Regions from separate parts of the Halomonas sp. McD50-4 genome, predicted to be linked through region 1. Evidence: predicted binding sites of a transcription regulator. Region 1 holds the regulator's gene; the other holds the start of a gene.

Evidence for each region. The regulator FliA, encoded in region 1, starts transcription of late flagellar genes. The targets are predictions, from matches to a motif close to CTAAAGTTNNNNNNNNNNCNGCCGATA.
Region 2: MHM85_RS11060 (DUF4019 domain-containing protein) is a predicted target of FliA. The motif match lies at 5,525-5,551, and genes of this name have one in related genera.

Annotation. Positions count from the first base shown of each region.
Region 1 covers NZ_JAKRFG010000011.1:98,529-107,308, forward strand. The annotation lists gene MHM85_RS13820 (adenosylcobalamin-dependent ribonucleoside-diphosphate reductase) at 1-1,062, opposite strand, end outside; gene MHM85_RS13825 (hypothetical protein) at 1,267-1,830, shown strand; gene MHM85_RS13830 (sensor domain-containing diguanylate cyclase) at 1,827-3,839, opposite strand; gene MHM85_RS13835 (OmpA family protein) at 3,863-4,534, opposite strand; gene MHM85_RS13840 (MotA/TolQ/ExbB proton channel family protein) at 4,539-5,354, opposite strand; gene MHM85_RS13845 (RNA polymerase sigma factor FliA) at 5,388-6,095, opposite strand; gene MHM85_RS13850 (flagellar protein FlhE) at 6,122-6,514, opposite strand; gene MHM85_RS13855 (hypothetical protein) at 6,630-7,226, opposite strand; gene flhF (flagellar biosynthesis protein FlhF) at 7,223-8,780, opposite strand, start outside.
Region 2 covers NZ_JAKRFG010000008.1:29,051-36,897, forward strand. The annotation lists gene MHM85_RS11025 (glutaminase) at 1-435, shown strand, start outside; gene MHM85_RS11030 (methylated-DNA--[protein]-cysteine S-methyltransferase) at 457-1,311, opposite strand; gene MHM85_RS11035 (LysE family translocator) at 1,478-2,071, shown strand; gene MHM85_RS11040 (AraC family transcriptional regulator) at 2,057-2,887, opposite strand; gene MHM85_RS11045 (hypothetical protein) at 2,933-3,391, opposite strand; gene MHM85_RS11050 (DUF1206 domain-containing protein) at 3,593-4,402, shown strand; gene MHM85_RS11055 (VTT domain-containing protein) at 4,414-5,016, shown strand; gene MHM85_RS11060 (DUF4019 domain-containing protein) at 5,069-5,479, opposite strand; gene MHM85_RS11065 (class I SAM-dependent methyltransferase) at 5,700-6,455, shown strand; gene MHM85_RS11070 (DUF1456 family protein) at 6,452-6,922, opposite strand; gene MHM85_RS11075 (tetratricopeptide repeat protein) at 6,932-7,354, opposite strand; gene MHM85_RS11080 (DEAD/DEAH box helicase) at 7,570-7,847, shown strand, end outside.

The DNA of each region.
Region 1 (8,780 bases):
ATAGCGCTCCCAGTCGAAGCGCGGCTCGGCGCTAAACGGTTCGATCACGAACTTGGTCAAGTTGACCGATCCCAGTAGACAGGCCCCTTCTGGTGGGAGCGGTTGTTCACCACACGGGTTGGTCGCGCGAATATCTTCACAGAACCAGTTGTTGTTCATACGGTTGACCTGATCGATCAAGATGAAGCCTGGCTCGGCGTAGTCGTAGGTGGAGGCCATGATCGTGTCCCACAGCTCGCGGGCCTTGATCACTTCGACAATGCGGCAGGCCACGCGCCCCTGATCATCCACCGTGTAGCCCTCTTCGATCACCGGCCAGTCGCGGTAAATGATGTCGTCAGCACTAACGTCCTCTTTTTCACCTGGGTGCAGCGGAAAAGCCAGCGGCCAGTCGGCGTTGTGCTTCACTGCTTCCATGAACTCGTCGGTGATCAGCAGGCTAAGGTTAAACTGGCGCAGCCGCCCGGCTTCACGCTTGGCCTGGATGAAGTCCCGCACGTCGGGGTGACCGACATCGAAGGTCCCCATCTGGGCACCGCGACGTCCCCCGGCGGATGCCACGGTGAAACACATCTTGTCATAGATATCCATGAAGGCCAGCGGGCCATTGGTGCCCGCGCCTGCGCCAAACACGAAAGCGCCTTTGTGTCGCAGCGTCGAAAAGTCGTAGCCAATGCCCGCGCCCGATTTCAGGGTCATCCCAGCATCGACCACGGAATCGAGAATATCGCGCATGGAGTCATGGATGGTACGCGAGACGGTGCAATTGATCAGACTGACGGCGGGTTTGTAGGCGTCGGCACCGGCATTGGAGAGAATACGGCCGGCGGGAATCGCGCCGTTCTCCAACGCCCAGCGGAACTTGGGCAGCCACTCGTCAGCGTGCTCGCCCTCGACGGCCGCTAGCGCGCGCGCCACGCGTTCGAACGTCGCCGAGACATCCTGATCTACCGGCTGGCCATGGCGATCTTTCAACCGATATTTGGCATCCCAGATCTCTCTTGAGGGGGCCTGCAGAGGGACCTCACTGGATGTCTTCATCGCCTTGGCTGCGGTGTTCATGTCACGAAACTCCTTCACGAGGGATCAATAGCGGCTAAAACGGCCCGATGATACAAGGCATCGCCAGAGAGTATAGCCCCGACTTTCTACTATATCGGCTGCTTTTTTTAGACAAACCCACTAGATATAGAAAAAACAGCACCTTACCCTTTTGATTATTCACAACACGCTATAGGCTTAGGGTTTTCGATGACGATACGATCTATGAGCCCCACTCGCGCACTCTCTTCCTACGCGTTGTCCACGCTCCTGCTGGCGAACCCGGCGCTGGCGGCCACGTTCAACGTGAGTTCTACCGAACCCCACGGGCACTGGCAGTCGATGGCCCTTAGCCTTGGCGACGAACGCCACTTCCGCGCCGTGGAGACCCACAGCTACTCAGACGCTACGCTCAGCGTGAACACGACCCAGGGTGTCTGCGACCTGCCTTGGCTCGAGATGCGAGTGACGCTGGCGCAACAGCAAGGCGAAAGCCGTGCGGTGAACCTCGTGCCGACGCGGCTACGCATCGACGACCAGCCGATCATCGACACCATGGCGGAGTTCATTACCGAGCGCGGCGATGACGGCTTTTATGCCCATTTCTATTTGCAAGATATGGAGACGCTGATCGAGGAAATGCAGTCGGGGGAACAGCTCTTCCTTGGCTTCGATCAGAACGAGCGGGAGCCTTGGTACATGACCTTTAGCCTGGCGGGTGCAGATGCGGCCATCTCGCGCATGCAAGCGTTGTGCAGTGCGGCCGCCGAGACGGCCCGCACGCCTTAAGTCACGCGCTCTTCGGCGAGTTCTACGCGGTTACGGCCGCTACGCTTGGCTCGATACATGGCAGCGTCGGCCCGGGCCATCAACGTTTTACAGCTATCGCCGGGCTGCCAAATGGCGACACCGATGCTCACCGTGATGGGCTGATCCAGACCGCTGACGTGCAGTGTCGCCACCAGGCTACGCAGCCGCTCAGCCAAGCCGACCGCGGCGTCCATGTCCGAGTGCGTGGCGAGCACCACGAACTCTTCGCCGCCCCAGCGGCCCAGGTGGTCACAGCCACGTAGCGAGGTTTCCACCAGGCGCGCCAGCGATACCAGCACGTCGTCGCCCACGCTGTGTCCGTGGGTATCGTTGATCTGCTTGAAGTGATCCACATCGAATAGCAGCAGCGCAAAGGCAGCGCCGTACCGTTTGGCCGCGACCAGTTCGGCATCGATGGCCTGTTCGATACGGTAGCGGTTCCACACCTGGGTGAGCGGATCGAAGTGGGCGAGCTGCTCCAAGCGCTGATTAGCAGCGGCAAGCGCCTTACGCTCACGCTCTAAATGCATGTTCAGCGTGCTGATCTCGTAAGCGGAGATCGCCAGCGTCAGGTCTTCTCCCAGGTCCATCACCGCCAGGCGCTCGACGCGCTGCCACGCCTCGCTTTTGCCCACTACCTCTTCGCACCAGGCCGCCGACGGCGCCACCATCACCGGGGGTAGCGGTGCCGAGGTCGGTTGCATCGCCCAGTAAAGCGTTTCTACCTGCTCGGGGCGAAAGAAGATCAGCCAGCCGCGCTGAGCCACGCTCATGGGCAGCGGCACGGCCAGAATGCCACATTGGTCTGGCATGTTCAGGGATTCGGTCAAGGGCTCGCTGGCCACGCCACGGGTACACCAAGGCCCGCTGTGTCGATGCGCTTTGTCGAGCCGTTTGACGAACTGAGCGACGACTGCGGCGTCGGGCGTATGACCGTCCGCGTAAACGCTGCCTTTCAGCCACAGTGCAACACCGTGGGCGCGAAACAGCGAGCACCATGTCTCCGCTTGGGCTGACAACAACTCGATGGGGCTTTGCGGCTCGACACGGGCATTCGTCGAGAGCACCAAACTATCTTGTACGCGCTGAAGATAGCGGGCCTCTTGTCGAGCCCTGAGTAGCAAAAGCCGCTGGGTCGCCATCTGGACGAGGGTGCGAACGGCATCGCGGACTGGCGGCGACACCGGATGAGGCGCTGCCGAGTGGCAGAACAGCAAGCCCCACAGCCCGGTGTCGCCCTGCATGGCCAGGCTCATCGCACCGCGTACGCCCAACCGTTGCAAGTAGCGCTGACGCTCCGGCGCGGGGGCACGTAAAAAGCAGTGGCGCAAATCGACGCTCTCGCCCTCTGGCGTACACGGCAGCGGCGGTTCTGCATGGGCGCTGGCGTCATGAATCAAACGGATCGGATGGCGCTCGTAGGTGCGGCGCAGCGTGATCGGAAAGTCACTGGCAGGAAAGCGTTGGCCCAGCAGCGCAGGCAGGTGCCCGCCTTGCGCTTCGGCGACGATCAGCCCGTGCCAATCGCTGTCGAAATGACAGACCGAGACGCGATCATGACCGGTGAGCTGTTGCACGGCGGTCACTAAATAATCCAGCAGTTCTTCTTGATGGGTCGCTTCGGCTAGACGCATCAAGCGCTCGTTGACGGTCCCCAGCAGGCGTCGTTTGCCCAGCGGGCTGAGGGGCTCGATTTCGACCACCACGTGGCGATGCGTGCGATAAGCGTGAACCTGCAGGCGCGTAGTGTCATGTAGCCGACGGAAGGCCAGCGGGCTCGCTAACCGCTGGCGTCCATGCAGCTCTTGGCGCAATCGCTGGCTCAACCGCTTGCCCAGCACGGTGGCGGGGGAAATCGCACGGAGCTCGGTGTCTGCCAATCCCAGCAGTTTGGTTAGGTTGCGACTGACCGCCTGAATGCGCCGACTCTCACCGTCGAGCACCATGACGGCGCCAAACGATTGTAGTAGCGAGTGATGCTTCGACACGCAGATAGCCTCGAGATAGTGCTTTACCCCTCGACCTGCTGCCTCAGCAGCAGTTCAACGCGCCGGTTGGCTGCTCGCCCTTCCGAGGTAGCGTTACTTTCCATGGGTTGGGTGTCGGCATAACCGACCGCCCGCATACGTGAAATGGCAATGCCTTGCCGCTCTAATTGGCGCACGACCGCAATGGCACGGCCTACTGAGAGCTCCCAGTTCGATGGAAACCTCGGCGTCGAGATAGGCACGTTATCGGTATGACCTTCAACGGAGATTTGCCCATCGAAAGTCGCCAGCACGGAAGAGAGTCGTTCTAACACATCTTGCCCTTGGGGCGTTAGCACATCGTTGCCGCTGGGAAACAAAAGGCTGTCGTCGATGCGCAGCGTCACGCCCTCTTGACCTTGCGAGACGCTTACACCGGGAATGTCGAGTCCCGCCATATGAGGTTGCAACCCTTCATGGCGTGGCTGAATACCCGTGGCCAAGCTAGCGAGCGGCAGTGAGGTCACGGCGCTGGCGACGCTCAGGGCCTCGTGGCTCTGCCCTTCGCCGCCGCTCGGCGGCGCCAAGGCTAGCAGCAGAACGAACAGCGTGATGAGCAGTGTGAGTACGTCCAAGTAGCTGGTTAGCCAGCTCTCGTCACTCTCACCCACTGCAGCGGGCAGCTCCAGGGCATGCCGTGAGTCGCGGTCAAGCATGGCGCTACCCTTTCAATGCGGAGCCAACGTCGGGGCGGGGTTTGACGTTGGCGTCCCGGATCTCATCGTGGTAGTTCGCTACGAAGGAGTTGAGCGTCTCTTCAATGAACGATGGCAAGCGGCGCTTGGTGATCAATGAAATCCCTTCGAGCACCATGTTCATGGTAATCAACCGCTCCTCGGTGCGCCGCTCCAGCTTGACGGCAATGGGCTTGAACACGAGGTTGGCCAGCAAGATACCGTAGAAGGTGGTCAGCAGTGCTACCGCCATGCGGGGGCCGATGACCTGAAGGTCTCCGGCATCCATGACTTCGAGCATGTTGACCAGCCCCACTAACGTGCCGATCATGCCGAAAGCGGGCGCGTAGGTCGCCATGGTGCGAAAAATTTGCGCTTCGGCGTGTTCGCGGGCTTTCAAGCGGGCGATACGCCAGCGCAGCATGTCGAAAATCTCATCCTCTTTGGTATTGGCGATCACAAGTTGAATACCGGTTCGTAGAAACGGGTTGCGGGTGTGCTCGAGCTCCCGTTCGACGGCCCGCACGTCACCTTTGAACCAGAGCCGCGACATGGACACCAGCTCGTTGATGTCGTCCCGCACATAGGTATTCTCACGGCGGAACACCAAGCCCACCAAACGCACCACTCGCAGCACTTCTTTCAACGGATAGCTGATGAAGGTCGCCGCCAGCGTACCGGTGATGACGATGGCCAGTCCCGGCACATTGATAAAACTTTCGGGCGACTCTGCAGTAAAGAACAGCACGCTTACCAGCAGCAACATGCTGGCAAAGATACCGATCAACGTAGATGGGTTCATCAACGGCTCCTCGCCGAGTAGGGTGAGTGGGTATTAGGATTCATCGTGATCGCGTAAACGCGCGCGCAGACGGCTCACCGCCTGACTGTGTAGCTGGGAGACCCGCGATTCGGTGACGCCCAGCACCGCGCCGACCTCTTTAAGGTTCATCTCTTCTTGGTAATAGAGCGCCATCAGCAGCTTTTCACGCTCGGGTAATGCCTCGATGGCCTCGATCAAGGTGTGTCGCTGCTGCTCATCAAGCAATTGGTCAAACGGCCGATGCTGGGCATCGTCACCCGCCGGCTCACCGCCATCGGCGACCAGCTCTTCGAACGGCAGCAGTTGACCACTGTTGGTGTCATTCAACAGCTGCTGGTACTCGCTCAGGGGCATCTCCAGCTCGCGGGCAATTTCACCCTCTTCAGGGGGGCGGCCCAACTGCTGCTCCAAGCGGCGTACCGCATCGTCCACTGCCCGCGCCGAACGACGTACGCTGCGCGGCAGCCAGTCGCGAGTGCGCAGCTCGTCCATCATGGCACCGCGAATCCGCTGGCTGGCGAACGTCGCGAACGTGGCACCCTGGGCAGCATCGAAGCGTCCCAGCGCCTCTAATAGCCCCACCATGCCTGCCTGGATCAGATCATCTAGCTCAATACTTGCGGGCAATCTTACCTGCAGCGTTAAGGCCTGACGTCGCACCAGTGGCATGTATTGGGTCAACAGCTCACTTTGTTTGATCCTGCCTTGTGCTGTATACATCCTCGTGCCTCGCGGCTGAACGGCCTTTACCGATAATTCACTATCACCTGTAGCCCCTGCACCCTCACTGGCCGCTGGCCCGGCGACAGTGCAAACCGAAAGTGCAGCGGCGCATTTGCCAACATGCCTTCCAGCGCAGTGGTACTGCCGCGCATGCCCGACAGTGCCACGCAGCGCTCAGGGTGACACAACCAAGCGTTGACGGGGTGACTCGGTGGGGTTTCGAACCGCCACTGCACGCGCGTTAGCGTCGCTCCTCCCAGCGGGATGCCTGCTGGTGGCGAAATGGCCTGGCTCTGACTGGTGCGGTCGCTCATGGCGACCAACACGCCAGGCACGTCTCGGCTCCAGCTACCCGTTGCCGCCTCGACGCTAACGACCCACATGATGGTTGCCAGCATCGCTGCGTAGGGGCTCACCCTTTTCACTGTTAACAACTTTACGGCTTTTATCAACGTCTGTCGGGCAAATAGCCTCATACGCGGGCCCTCTATTCGGCGTAGGTCGCTAACGACAGCAAGCCGATCATCTGTCTCAACGTGCAAGCAACAAAAGCTCGATATCCAAATAGTAAGCGGCGGCGTCACGCAAGTTCTCCAGCAGCCCCTGACGCGGCAGGTGCGGTTCATGGAGTGCCAGCAGGCGTCGCGGACCGCCATGCTCTCGCACTTTTCGAAGCACACGGTACATGCTGGCAAAGCCATCGGCATCGCTAGTGACCCATAGCGCCCATCGTGCATGCTCCTTCGCCAGCATGGCCAGCGACGGCGTATCGGCCATGACGACCTGAATCTGCCAATCCTGCGGGTCGCCCGCCCACTGACGCCCCAACGCCGACCACTGCCCCAAACGTCCACGCACTTTATCGACTTGTGCGGCGCCGGTATGCGGTAGCCCTATCACCACCAGCGGTTTCTGAGGGCGCGGTGGCGTCACCGTCGCCGGTTCAGTGGCGGCAGCGACAGTGGGCGCCAGAGCGTCTTGGGTATGCACCGCCGCCTCTTCAGTACTGACCGGCGAGGCAGGAGCGGCGGACGCATGGGTATCTTGTGGTTCGTCCTGTGCGGCTCGCTGCTGACGCTGTAGATCGGCCCATTTCCGCAGGCCCGCCGCTTGATCCTGGCCGCTCATATCAGGTCCTCGCGACTGACGCTACCGAGCTGGCGAATGGCATCGCGTGCCATCAACACGTGCACCAAGGCGTCGAGTAGCGCCGTATCGCGGCGTTTACGCTGACTGCCCAGCAGGCGCAACAGGTCGGCTCGCAACGCTTGCACCGCGTCGTCATCGGCCAAATCCAAGTGACTGGCTACAGCGGCGGCGCCGCTGGCCATGAGCAGGCGTAGCTCGCTGCTCACCTCGCCGCCATCCGCCTCTTTTAGCTGCTGCCAGGCACGCTTGGTCAACGCGGATAGCCCATCACTCTGTAACTGAATGACCAGTAGCGATACAACGTCGCTGCCTAGACGCGCGGGAGTTAGCCAGTAGCGGCGCACGACACGCTTGCTGCTTTCTGGATCGCACACGTCGCCCACCCAGGCCAGCACCGCGTTGCCGGTGGCATCGTGGGCCTCCACGTAGGCTGTCGACAGCTGCATGCGTTGACCACGAAAACGAATGGCAACACGGTGGGTGAGCGTACTCTCTTGAAACAGCGTGCGCAGGGTATGACGCTCGCCCTGGCAGTGTACACGCTGACCGGCGTTGACGGCGCTGACCCAGGTCAAGCGCTGGTCGTTAAGCCATGCCAGCGCGTCGGACTCCGGCAGGGTAGGCAGCAGATGAACGGCGATGTCTGCCGCGCAGCCCGCCAATCGTGGTTGCCACCCAGCAGGTTGGCGATGCTGCAAACGCGTCAGTGCCAACCATGCCCCTTGATCGTCGAGCGCCACGTCCGGCATCGACCAGTCACAGTTGCGCTCGTTGCGCCTGGGCGACCATACGACGCCCATGGCATCGTGGGTCGCTTCCGCGCCAGCCAGCAGCGTGTCTAAACGCTGATCCTGCACCACGCTGGGCAGCGCAGCGATGTCCCAGGCGGCCTCCAAACGGTGAAAATCGGCGACCCGTTGGCGCAGCCGAGTCAGTACCGACGTCAGCCGGCGCCCCTGGCCTAGCACATCCCGCGACCAGCGCGGCAGGCTCGGCGCGCTGGCCGGGCCGCCTTGATCCATCGAAGCGCTCGAACTGGCCGAGAGCGCTTGGTCGATCAGGCCAGAAGGCGTGGCCACGGCCATGTCTTCCGGCACCTGCTGGCCGTGTGATCCAAACAGTACGCGCATGCCGTGGCGCATTACGATATCCAGAACGGGCGCCAGTCGCCCGGCCTCGTCCTGCTTGGTGATGATGCAGTCGTCGAGCTCGGCCCCTGCGGCCCGCGCTGCCTGACGGTAGCGCAACACCACCTCTTCCAGGGTCTCTGGCTGGCTGGCCGCATTGAGCAATAGCACCAGCCGTACGGTCGACTGTCCGCCCTGCAAGTGCGCAATCTGCTCGATCACGCGCTGATCTCGTTGGCTCATCCCAACGGTATCGATGATGACCCACTGTTTGCCTTGCAATCGGCCGACCAGCTCGTCGATAGGCTGTTCTGCGTCGAGCGCGTACATCGGCGTATCCAACAGTCGGGCGTAGATGCGTAGCTGCTCGTGGGCACCGATGCGGAAGCTATCAGTGGTCACGAGC
Region 2 (7,847 bases), on a different contig from region 1:
CGCAATGCGTCGCTGGCCCACTTCATGAAGGCCTTTGGGCGGCTGCGACACGATGTCGATAAAGTGCTCGGCACCTACTTTCACCAGTGCGCCATCGCCATGAGCTGCGACCAGCTAGCCCACGCTGGACTCTTCCTGGCCTCCGACGGGGTCAACCGGCCCAGCAATTTGCGGGTGGTGTCGCCCCAGCGTGCGAGGCGGATCAATTCGCTGATGATGATGTGCGGCCACTACGACGCCTCGGGGGAGTTTGCTTTCCGCGTAGGCTTACCGGGCAAGAGCGGCGTGGGCGGCGGCATTCTGGCCATTGCCCCAGGGCGTGGATCGCTGGCGGTGTGGTCGCCGGGGCTGGATCGCTTCGGTAACAGTCTGCTAGGCGCACGGGCGCTGGAGATGTTCGTACAACGCACCGGCTGGTCCGTGTTTGGCCACTAGATTTTAGCCACCAGGCGTGGGTTAGCTCTGAACGCTCTCTTGCGGCTCTAGCTGCCGAGCCGCTTCCCAGGCCTGCACGTTGCGTTTTACCTCCAGCCCCCAGCGGTAGCCACCCAGCGCGCCGCTTTGCTGAATCACCCGGTGGCAGGGAATCCACAGCGCCACCGGATTCGCGCCCACCGCATTCCCCACCGCCCGAGATGCTGTTGGCGCGCCTAGCGACTGGGCAATGTGCGAATAGCTGGCGAGCCGTCCGTTGGGAATTAGCAGCAGCGCGCGCCATACGTTGAGTTGGAAATTGGTGCCGCGTACGTGTAGCGACAGCGCCCCCGGCGCAGCCGTTTTCCCTGGCTCGAACAGCGCATCGACGGCATAGCGGGTCGCCTCTGGCTGGTGGCGCACCGTACTGCGCGGCCACTCAGCGGCGAGCTGAGCCAGCATCCCTGCCTCGGACGTGGCGGCCAGAAACCCCATTCGGCAAATACCCCTTGGCGTCGCTGCCACCAACACCTCGCCAAACGGCGTGGGATGAATGCCATAAACGATCTCCACACCCTCCCCTTGGCGCTTGAACTCGCCGGGTGTCACCGCTTCGAGCGTCACAAAATGGTCGTACAGCCGCGAGCCCCCACTCAGGCCCAGCGCATGAGCGGTGTCGCTAAGACTCTGGGCCGAAGCAATCAGCTGCTTTCCCCGCGCCAGCGTCAGCGCCTGCAAAAAGCGCTTGGGACTAACGCCTGCATAGCGGCAAAACAGCCGCTGAAAATGGAACGCGCTCAAATGCACCTGCGCCGCCACCGTCTCCAAACTCGGCTGCTGGGTGGCGTTGGCCACCATAAAGGCCATGGCTTTTTCTATTCGGGCATAGTCGTTCATCGCGTCGGTCTCTCAGGCATCGTTGCGAACCACCTATCGTGACCCAAGCATAACCAGCGAGCACGCCCAACCCCACCCGAATCTTGCGCACGTCACATATCAATTTTGTGCAATACCCAGATCGCGCCCCGCTTGCACACTATCACCTCCCTTCTGGAGGATCATCATGAGCACATCGCTACTGCTACCCATGTCGGCCTTTGCCCTGGCGGCGTCCATTTCACCGGGGCCGGTCAATATCGTTTGCTTGAGCAGCGGTACCCACTACCCCCTTCATAAAGGGCTCATCTTCGTGACCGGAGCGACGCTTGGGTTCCTTGCGCTGTTTCTGGGCATTGGCGTGGGGCTCTATTCGCTGCTGCATGTCACGCCCTGGCTAGAGGAGGCGCTACGGTGGGCCGGTATCGTGTTCTTACTCTACCTCAGCGTACGTTTATGTCAGCACGATGGACGAGTGAGCGAGCACGACCCCCACAAAGCCCCCGGCTTTATCACCGGCGCGGCCATGCAGTGGCTCAACCCCAAAGCGTGGCTAGCCTCGGCGGCAGGCATTGGCGCGTATACCAACGGCAACGATCCTTACTTGATTGGCCTATTCGCCGCGCTTTATCTACCGATCTGCTGGCTGTCGCTGGCCAGCTGGGTGTACGCGGGGGCGTTTCTCAAACGTTACCTGCAACGGCCTATCGTGCTCCTGACGATCAACCGCTGCTTGGCGGTCGGCTTGGCAGGGAGCGCGCTATTTCTACTTCTTGAATGACGGCGCACGGTATTGGTGGGGCGTCGCTGCGACCAGCCGCTTGAAGGTTCGCTGAAAATGAGGCTGATCGTTGAACCCTGCCGTGAGCGCCGCCTCGACGATGGGCTGACCCTGCCTCAGCACCGCCTGCCCTAACTGAATACGCTGATCGATCAAATAGGCATGGGGCGTCAGGCCGTAGTGCTGCTTGAACGCGCGAATCAAATGCCCCGTGCTGTACCCCGTTTGCTGGGATAACTCTTCCAGCGAAATATCGCGGGCGCAGTGCGTGCGCAAATAGTCTGCCACTTGGGCCAGCAGTTCAGGCGTCGGCGCGGGTGCCAGAGGTGGCTCCTCCGCCAGTTCGCTCATCAGCGTAGTGAGATAGGCGGTGACTGCCTGCCGCTTGCGCTCGATCGCGACGTGCTCATCCAACAAACCGCCGGCCATCTCGCAAAACGAGTGGAAGAGACTCGGCCGGCGGATGACCGCAGTCGCAATGTCTTGCCACTCTGGCGCAGGTAGTAGGCCAAGCCCATAGCGCAACTCGCTCATCCAGCGAGCATCCACATACAGCATGAGGTACGCCCAAGGCTGGTTGGCGATGGGGTTACAGGCATGCACCCAGTGAGGGTTCATCATGACCAGGTCACCGGCACGAATCTGATGTGAGGCATCGCGATAACGAAACGTACTGACCCCGGCGGTCACGGCCCCCAGCGACCAATGCGCATGGCTGTGAGGGGCATAACATACCTGCCGCGCATCCTGAATCTTGCGCAGTTCGACGTGGGGCATACGCTCGTCACGCCAGAAAATAGGCTGTGCTCTATTCATGTTCACCTATCCGTCCACCCTCGTCTTGACCGCTGCTCTTCCCCACTAAACATGGCGATAAATCACCAGAAGACGATGACCCAACCGTTGCTCTAATAGCTCCGCTTGCTGGGGGCTCACCGCGCCCGTTCTGGGGTTAATCGCCGTGAGAGAAAAGCGTGAAAACCCTTGCATAAAGGAGTAGTCGAGTTGGTTCACGCTGGTCACACTTCCACAGCATGGAAGCGTTTGCGGCATTAGCCCAAACCCGCGCACTAAATCGTAATCTTGATCCATCAGAAGATGCCACTGGGGAAGGGTCAGCTCCTGCCCACACAGGTGACAACGAACGTACTCAAAATTACTGCCGCAGTCATGAAACTGCACGTATTCAGACACGGCGGCGGCAAGCGATTCGGCTTCCGGCATCCATTGCCATAACGTCTCCTTAGCACGGGATACCTGCTCCTCCGCGGGCAGGTAATGCGGGTCTGCTGGAATAAAAACGATGTGGTGATCGCTCATAGGGTTCGATCCATGACACATGAAGACGCTTACTGACTACTTCCCAGAACCACTATGGCACTTTTGAGCGGTGCTCTCTATAAAAGTACCGCCATGCCCTAACGCTGCCCGCCGCATGGTCTACGCTGGACAATACCCTTTTCCATGCACAGTATGGGCCGCCGAAAGGATCGGCAACGCCATTCAAGTCAGGAGGACACCATGGCCAGTCAACCCCCGACACATCGGGATGCGGTGAAACTGTTCGCCCGCTTGGGCTACGCCTCGCGGGGGATCGTGTATTTACTGGTAGGCGGCTTAGCCGCGCTCGCCGCGTTAGGCCAGGGCGGCCAAACCGAAGGCAGTCGTGGCGCACTAGAGAGCGTATTGGCCGCCCCATTCGGCAAAGTAATGCTGGGTATCATTGCCCTTGGGCTAGTGGGCTACGCCACTTGGCGCACACTGCAAGCGCTTCAAGACACCGACGGCCATGGCAGTCAACCCAAAGGGTTGGCGATCCGCGCGGGATTGCTGGTCAGTGCCGTGACGCACACGCTGCTGGCTTTTTTTGCGGCTCAGTTGATCGTCAGCTTGGGTGCATCCGGTGGCTCTGGCAGCGGCTCACAGGATGCCGCTGGCTGGCTGATGCAGCAGCCATTAGGTCGCTGGCTGGTCGCTGCGGTAGGCGCAGTCTTGATTGGCGCAGGCATTGCCCATGCCATTAAAGGGTGGAAAGCCAAATTCGACCGCCACTTCTCCATGCCCACTCACGTGCAGCGTTGGGCATACCCCGTCTGTCGCTTTGGCTTGGCGGTGCGGGGTCTCGTCTTTGTGATCGTGGGCAGCCTATTTATCATCGCGGCGTACCAATACAATCCTAGCCAAGCAGGCGGCACGGCGGAAGCCTTGAGCACGCTGAGACACCAAGCCTTCGGCCAGTGGCTGCTTGCGTTCGTTGCCATCGGGCTGTTCGCATTCGGCGTGTATAGCCTCCTCACGGCGATTTATCGCCGCATCAACCCTTCCGTATAGCGACTCGACCCATGGCCTTCACTTCCACGCGAACCAAGCAGTGGTTCGAGCGTATCAACGGCTCGAAAAACATGCTGTGGCTGCTCGCCACGCTCTCTTTCCTAGAGACCATCATTTTGCCGATTCCCATCGAACTCGTGCTGATTCCGCTCATGGCGGTGAATCGTCAACGCATTTGGGCAATGGCCACCGCCACCACGCTGGGCTGTTTAGCGGCGTCCATCGTCGGTTACGGCGTGGGCATGGTGTTGTACCAGTCCGTCGGCACTTGGTTCATCGACTTCATGGGAATGCAGCAAAGCTATCAGGCGTTTCAGAGCTTTTTCGACCAATACGGCTTTGCCGCCATTTTAGCGATTGGCATTTTGCCGATTCCGTTCCAGGTGGCGATGATTACCGCTGGGCTCTCGGGCTACCCGATCGTGCTGTTCGCCCTGGCAGCACTGATGGCTCGCGGGCTGCGCTACTATGGCCTGGCGTGGCTGGTACATCGTTTTGGGCACCGAGTGGAAAGCATGTGGAAACGCCACGCGCTGAAGACCAGCCTAGCGCTGGGCAGTGTGGTGCTTCTGTTGGTGCTGGGGATGCAGGCGCTGGCGGGGCTGATCGTGTAGAAAACACAATAGCCGCCAACGTTGGCGGCTATTGATGGGCGATCGAATCACGTTACTGCACGTAGTAGCCGCTCACTCGCCACGTGCCCTCTTCCAGATGTGGCGTGACGACTTCGACCACGCGCTGGTTGTTCGTGAACTGGGTTTGAAAAGCGAACTCTTTGTAGTCGTTGCGCGGCGCCCCAGGCATCGAGGTGTACTGCGACATGCGGATGCGCCGCCGCGACTCGACGCTGCCCAAATCGTTGCGGGCCAGCGTCACCACGCGCTGCAGCATGGTGGGGGAAAGCGGCGTCTTCAACAGCGGTGACGACTTTTCCCAAGCCTGCTCATATTCACCTTGATCGATCGCTTCCAGCCAAGCGAGCGCGGCCGCTTCCGCCGCCTCGGTGGTAGACGCCTGCACATAAGAAGTCATCGCCAGGAGCAACGCAGAGAGAATGAGAGCAAAGGGTTTTGGCATGGCAGCCTCGTATGGCAATCGAATGTGTCGTGCGACTTTAGTAGTTATCGGACCATCACACGATTTCTTTAATCACATTAACCCTAAAGCGCTAGCCAAACTGTGAAAGAGTGCAAACTTGATCGCCGCTTGGCCAAGCCACTCCTACGCCTTCTCAAACCCCAACCGCTCGTTTACTATGCGCCTCCTCATTTATGTCAGCCCTCACCATTAGGCCACTATGTCCGTCAACGCGCTCTACACCGACCTGTCTGGCTACTACGATTTGATGTGCGTCGACATCGACTACCAGGCCCAGAGCAACGCCATTCGTCGTCTGCATCAGATTTTTGGCAACGAAGGCAAACGCCATCTGGATGTCGCCTGCGGCACCGGCCCCCACGTGCGTCATTTTCTGGATGCTGGCTTCACCAGCAGTGGCTTGGACATCAACCAGCCGATGTTGGATATCGCCGCCCAACGCTGCCCAGAGGCAAGCTTCTCACTGCAGGACATGAGCCGCTTCGAGGTCGATGAGCCGCTGGACCTCATCACCTGCTTTCTCTACTCCATCCACTACAACGATGGCCTGGGCAAGCTCGGCGACTGCATCGCCAGCGCTCACCGCGCCTTGAACGAGGGCGGCGTGTTCTGCTTCAACGCGGTGGATAAACAGCGAATCGATAACGAGCTGTTCGTCAAGCACACGGCCCAGCAGGCGGAGGAGACGTTCTCTTTCCGCTCGGGATGGCACTACAGCGGCCAGGGGGAGCGGCAGTCGCTGCGGCTGAGCATCGAAAAAACCACGGCGGAGACAACGCAAGTGTGGCATGACGAGCACCCCATGGTGGCCGTCAGTTTTAGCGAACTCATCGCCCTGCTGGAGCCTACCTTCGAGGTGCACGTGTTCGAGCACGATTACCAGACCATCACGCCCTGGGATAACGTCTCAGGCAATGCGATCTTCGTATGTGTGAAGCGCGAGCGCCTAGCTTAACCGTTATCGTTGGGGCGAAGCTGCCGCTGGACGCCCATCAAGAAATTACGCAGCATTTGGTCTTTGCACTCGCGGTAATTCTTGTGGCTGGGCTTGCGGAAAAACGCGCTGAGTTCGTGAGGGCTAAGCGGCAGGCCCATCTGATCGAACACCTCTAAAATATCCTCCGCCTTCATGTTCAGCGCGATGCGCAGTTTCTGGAACACCATGTTGTTGTTCAACTGCGCTTCCGGGGCAGGCGGTGGGCCTTCGCGCTTGCCCCGCTTGAAGCTGATGAAACCGTTCAAAAACGCCGCTAGCTCTTTGTTCTTCATGGTCACGAAGGCGTCGTCTTCATCTTTTTTCAGCCATGCCGTCACCTGCTCCTGGGTCACGTTCACGTCCGCCAGGGCGAAGATCTTGACGATGGTGTTATCTTTTAAGTCGAAGGTGTAGCGAATACGGCGAAAAATATCGTTATTGGTCAAAATGGGGTCCTAGGCGTGGGTGAGCGTGGCCAGCAGGTCATCGATTTCTGCTTTCAGCTCGTTATCTTCGATCGTTTGGGCGCTGGCCTGGGCCTGCTGCAAGCGTTCAATGGCCGCCTGGTTGTCGCCCAGCTCCACGTGCAGCGCCGCCATGGAAAGCCCAATCGAAGCGATATGATCGTTCGACTGCTTCACGACCGCTTTATCCAGCGCTTTTTGGTAGATGGGCAGCGCGTCCTCTAGCTCTTCGGTGAAGTCGGCCAGAGTCTCCCACTGCTCCGGGTGGTCTTTCTCGGTGTTCTCGTGCTCGGTGCAGATCGCCTCAAGCTCGGCATACAGCGCTTCAAACGTGGCGCGGTCATCTTTGGCAGCCGCCTTCATCAGCTTTTCGGCGAGCTCGTACACCGCCTTGTAAATTTTGGTGTTAATCATCGACCACGACTCTGTTCATTCGGAATGGATGCAAAACGACCCACATGCATGTGCGTTTAGCGTCATGACAGGATTATACCTGGTTGGGATGGAGGCACGGGCAAAGGTGGAGTGGAAATAAACGCGTATTCGAGCGTCGAACGGCTGATTTTACGCTATGCTGCACCACTTTTTTTATTTTCGACACCCCATACGCCACTCTGTCAGAGCTTCTCATGCCCTTTTCAACCCTAGGCTTGTCCCGCCCGCTCGTTCAGGCGATTACTGAACTCGGTTACCAAACGCCAACGCCCATCCAAGAACAAGCGATTCCTGCCATTCTGTCGGGCAAAGATTTAATCGCCACCGCACAAACCGGCACGGGCAAAACCGCGGCTTTTGTGTTGCCGCTGCTGGAACAGTTCAGCAAAGCCGCAGAACCGCTGCGCGGTAAACGCATTCGCGCACTCATCCTTGTACCCACTCGCGAGCTGGCGGTTCAGGTGGACGCCAG